2 regions of the Sphingobacterium sp. MYb382 genome follow, and region 2 is predicted to be linked to the other one. Evidence: riboswitches for the same ligand, from Rfam matches in the RefSeq annotation. Region 2 holds a riboswitch; the other holds the start of a gene.
The links. Region 2 has a riboswitch for S-adenosylmethionine ahead of WH223_RS18035 (O-acetylhomoserine aminocarboxypropyltransferase/cysteine synthase family protein). Riboswitches for the same ligand answer to the same signal wherever they lie in the genome.

Region 1 (2,206 bases), on a different contig from region 2:
ACTTCATTCAGCATAGCCCTTTAACCCTATTGGTTGTCAGCCATGACCGCACACTGCTCAACTTGCTAGACACCATGTATGAGCTCAGCAAAGTGGGTATTAAAACCTATGGGGGCAACTACGACTTCTACGCCGAGCAAAAGGGAATTGCCGAAGGAGCGCTCCACGACCATATCCATGCCCAAGAAAAAGAACTGCGCAAAGCACGAGAGAAAGAGAGACAGGTAAATGAGCGTCAACAGAAATTAGACAACAGAGGAAGCAAAAAACAGCTGAAGGCTGGTGTATCACGCATCATGATGAACACCCTACGCAATCAAGCAGAGCAAAGTTCGGCCAAAAATAAACAGGTACATCAAGATAAGATAGGTACCATCAGCAGGGAGCTCACAGAACTACGAGGACAGCGCCCAGAAATAGACAAGATGAAGTTTGATTTTACCACCACCACCCTACATCAGGGCAAGGTATTATTCAGCCTTCAAGCGGTCAACTACAGCTACGGAAGCGAAAGCCTATGGTCAGAAAACCATAGCCTACAAATAAATAGCGGCGAGCGCATAGCTTTAACGGGAGGCAATGGCTCTGGCAAAACAACACTTATTCAGCTGTTGCTTGGCCAATTGTCGCCTAGCACAGGAGTAATCACAAAAGCGGCTATACAGTCCGTTTACATTGACCAAGACTACTCCCTACTGGAAAATCAACTCAGCGTCTATGAGCAAGCCGAATATTTTAACAATGGCTCCTTAGCAGAGCACGATATCAAAATTAGGCTTGACAGGTTTCTGTTCAGCAAAGAAACATGGACCAAGCGTTGCGATGCCCTCAGTGGTGGCGAGCGTATGCGCCTAGCACTATGCTGCCTAACCATCAGCAGCCAAGCGCCAGACCTCATCGTTTTGGATGAACCCACGAATAACCTGGACCTACAAAACATAGGTATCCTAACTTCTGCCTTGCAGCAATACCAAGGAACGCTACTCGTTGTTTCCCACGATGCTACATTTTTAGCAGAAATAGGTATCAACCGCTGGATAAACCTTTAGCAAATAAGAAAATAACGAAGAAAAAATAAGCGATGTAATATCCGAAAAAACATATTTTTCGTAAAAATTAATATTTTATCAATTTTAATTTTGCAATTCAAAATTAATCTACTACATTTGTAGAGTATTCAGAATTGCCGAAGCAATACCAACCGAGTGAAGACACCGCGGTGGTAAAATAATACGGGTATCACACCAAAATAAACGTGCTATCACGCTTGTTTTCAAAACCCTTGATTTTCTGGATGCAATTTATGGTTAAACGTTTTTAATACTAAATTGTATGTCAACATCAACAAATCCATTAGCAAGTCACCTGTCTGAGCAGTTCAACCGCTACAGCATACATGAGCTTATTAGCATCAACAATGATATCGTGGAAAACAAAATATGGGGCGCCCAGCGCCCCATATTCCGCAACGCAGTACTTACTGCATTGGCCAAAAAAGGTATTGATTTATCTCCTATTATTTCTAAAGAAGATGGTTTCAGTGTCATTCAGATTGTGAAAGTAAAGCTGGAGAACAACAGCTTAATACCGGCTTAAGGGTTCGACAGAGCGAGCAAGGCAAAAGAGCCTAGCCAGTGGCTACCCATATAGTCGTCGTTACTGATATTTTTTAGGGAGAAGTCGATATGTTTATTTCCTAAATCGACCAAGTCGTTATGCAAGCGCGGTATCGCTTTTGCGATGCCATACAAGCAGTGCGCACGGCTGAAGTTTAAGCCATCCAGGTGCACCAACTTACCATCGGTACGGTCGCTCACCAAAGCAGGCTGCAAAAATCCAGCTCCTTTTTCAAAAAGAACAGGTAGAAAATCGGCTAGCCAAGGTTCATACTTATCTTGAGGCAAGATACGGCTCATCAGATAAGCCTCTTCCAAACATGGCGAAAGAAAATCAGAACCACTAGGCTCATAAGCAAGGTTACAATTTTCATCTTTAGCAAAGAAGCGTTCGCTATTCACTTTAATAGCGTTTAGCAAATCATGGTCGCCCACTTTCAGCGCATAATCATACATCAGCGATAAGCTAAAAGCCGTATTATCATGCTGACCAGTACGAATCGGATAAACCAATTTCGTCAGGTAAACCTGTGTGCGTTCCGAAAGTAAAGTCGCCAAAGGTTTTAAGGTCGTGGCCCAGGTCTTAGCAT
Region 2 (2,206 bases):
AAGCTCAGGATGACGAGTCTAAGCATCTTGCTAGAAAATCTTATTTGCGCAACCTATCGTCCTCGTTTGAAACGAGGATGCCCGAGCATAGCGTATGCAACGCTGCATGTAGTAAAATGTACACATTTCATGCTATTCATACTTCACTTTGTTAACATCTGAATATTTTAGACAGTGAATTGTTTAGCTATAAAAAGTACTTCAGCCGAAAAATTCGTATTTTAACATATACAACGTGAAAATTGTCTTTATGCCGCATACTGCAACGCCAAATCCAAAAACACACCAAGGTCGCAATGTAAAACGCTTCCGTGAAATGCTTGGTATTAAGCAAGAATCTTTAGCTTATGACTTAGGTGATGAGTGGAATGAGAAAAAGATTCTTTTATTAGAGCAGAAAGAAATCGTTGAAACTACCGTCTTACAGCAAATTGCTAACGTGCTAAAATTCCCCTTAGCCGCCATCCAAAATTTTAACGAAGAACAGCCTGTGAATATTATTGCAAATACTTTTGACAATGGCTCAATAGCCTACCAAAGAAATGAAAATTGTACCTTCAATACCGATCTCATAGAAAAATGGATGGAGGCAATAGAAGAAAACAAAAGGTTACAGGCGGAATTGGCTAAAGTAAAGGATGAACAAATTAAACTCTTGCAGCAGCTTCTTGCTAAAAAGCACATGTAACAATCTACCAAAGCAACAATGCTTTTTGTTGCTTCTAAAAATGCTAAACAAATAAAAAAAATCACTTTTTTTTGCGGATGTTTCAAAAAAACATATATTTGCGCTGTACTTCGTTCGTAGTACACTAATCAAAGCCTTTCATTAGGTCTTGATTTATAAAGAAGTGGCGAGAGACTGGCTCTATGACCCACTGGCAACCTTCAATAGGATTGAAAAGGTGCCAATTCCTGTCCTAAGCAATATCGCTTGGGAGCATATAAATAACATAAGATAATGAAAGAGATCAAAAAAATAACAACAAACAATCCAAAATTCTACCCGAGTCAAACATCACATAACCTGTGTTGTTCTATCATGCGAATGCGCTAGTCGTTCATGATCTTGGAATTGTTGTACCTCATCCTATTCAATTTTTTTCCTTATCATCTTGCTGAACGACCAAGCTCAACTCTTTTGGACTGGATTTCATTATTTTTCACTTAAAAACCATTAATTATGTCAACTGATAATAAAAACTTAAAATTCGAGACTTTACAAATTCACGCTGGACAAGAAGCCGATCCTACGACTGGCTCCCGTGCATTACCTATATACCAAACAAGCTCTTACGTATTTGAAAATGCTGAGCATGGTGCAAACTTATTCGCGTTAAAACAATTCGGGAACATCTACACCCGTATTATGAACCCAACGACGGATGCTTTTGAGAAACGTATTGCAGCGCTAGAAGGCGGTGTTGCTGCTGTAGCGGTAGCATCAGGCCAAGCGGCTCAATTTATTGCGTTAAACAACATCCTAGAGGCTGGCGAGAACTTCGTAGCAGGTTCTAACCTTTATGGCGGTACTTACAACCAATTTAAGGTAGCTTTCAAACGTATCGGTATTGAAGCACGCTTTGCCCTAAACAGCGAGGTTGAAAACATCGAAAAACTAATTGACGATAAAACAAAAGCGATTTTCTTGGAAACTATCGGTAACCCGAGCTACAACATTCCAGATTTCGAAAAAATAGCCGCTTTGGCAAAAAAATACGACCTACCCATCATTGTAGACAATACATTCGGTGCGGGTGGCTACTTGTTCAAACCTTTTGAGCATGGTGCACACGTTATCGTGGAGTCCGCAACAAAATGGATTGGTGGTCATGGAACAAGCATCGGTGGTGTCATCATTGACGGTGGTAACTACAACTGGGGAAATGGTAAATACAAACAATTCTCAGAGCCTTCTGAAGGATACCATGGCTTAGTTTTCGCTGACGTCTTCGGCGCTAACGGACCGTTTGGAAACATCCAGTTCGCTATTCGCGCACGTGTAGAAGGTCTTCGTGACTTTGGCCCTGCCCTATCCCCTTTCAACTCTTTCTTGCTAACACAAGGCTTAGAAACCTTATCCCTACGCGTTCAAAGACACGTAGACAATGCATTGGAAGTAGCACAGTGGTTGGAGCAGCATCCACAAGTAGAACAAGTGAGCTACCCTGGATTGAAAAACCACCCTTATCACCAAAATGCACGT

Region 1: another riboswitch for S-adenosylmethionine. It lies ahead of WH223_RS05455 (5-oxoprolinase); the one in region 2 lies ahead of WH223_RS18035 (O-acetylhomoserine aminocarboxypropyltransferase/cysteine synthase family protein).

What each region holds. Positions count from the first base shown of each region.
Region 1 covers NZ_JBBGZT010000012.1:55,270-57,475, forward strand. Annotated here, with positions in the region: gene WH223_RS05450 (ABC-F family ATP-binding cassette domain-containing protein) at 1-1,049, shown strand, start outside; SAM-I-IV-variant riboswitch at 1,169-1,262, shown strand; gene WH223_RS05455 (5-oxoprolinase) at 1,333-1,596, shown strand; gene WH223_RS05460 (DUF2891 domain-containing protein) at 1,593-2,206, opposite strand, start outside.
Region 2 covers NZ_JBBGZT010000029.1:55,231-57,436, forward strand. Annotated here, with positions in the region: gene WH223_RS18030 (XRE family transcriptional regulator) at 236-688, shown strand; SAM riboswitch class I at 839-951, shown strand; gene WH223_RS18035 (O-acetylhomoserine aminocarboxypropyltransferase/cysteine synthase family protein) at 1,184-2,206, shown strand, end outside.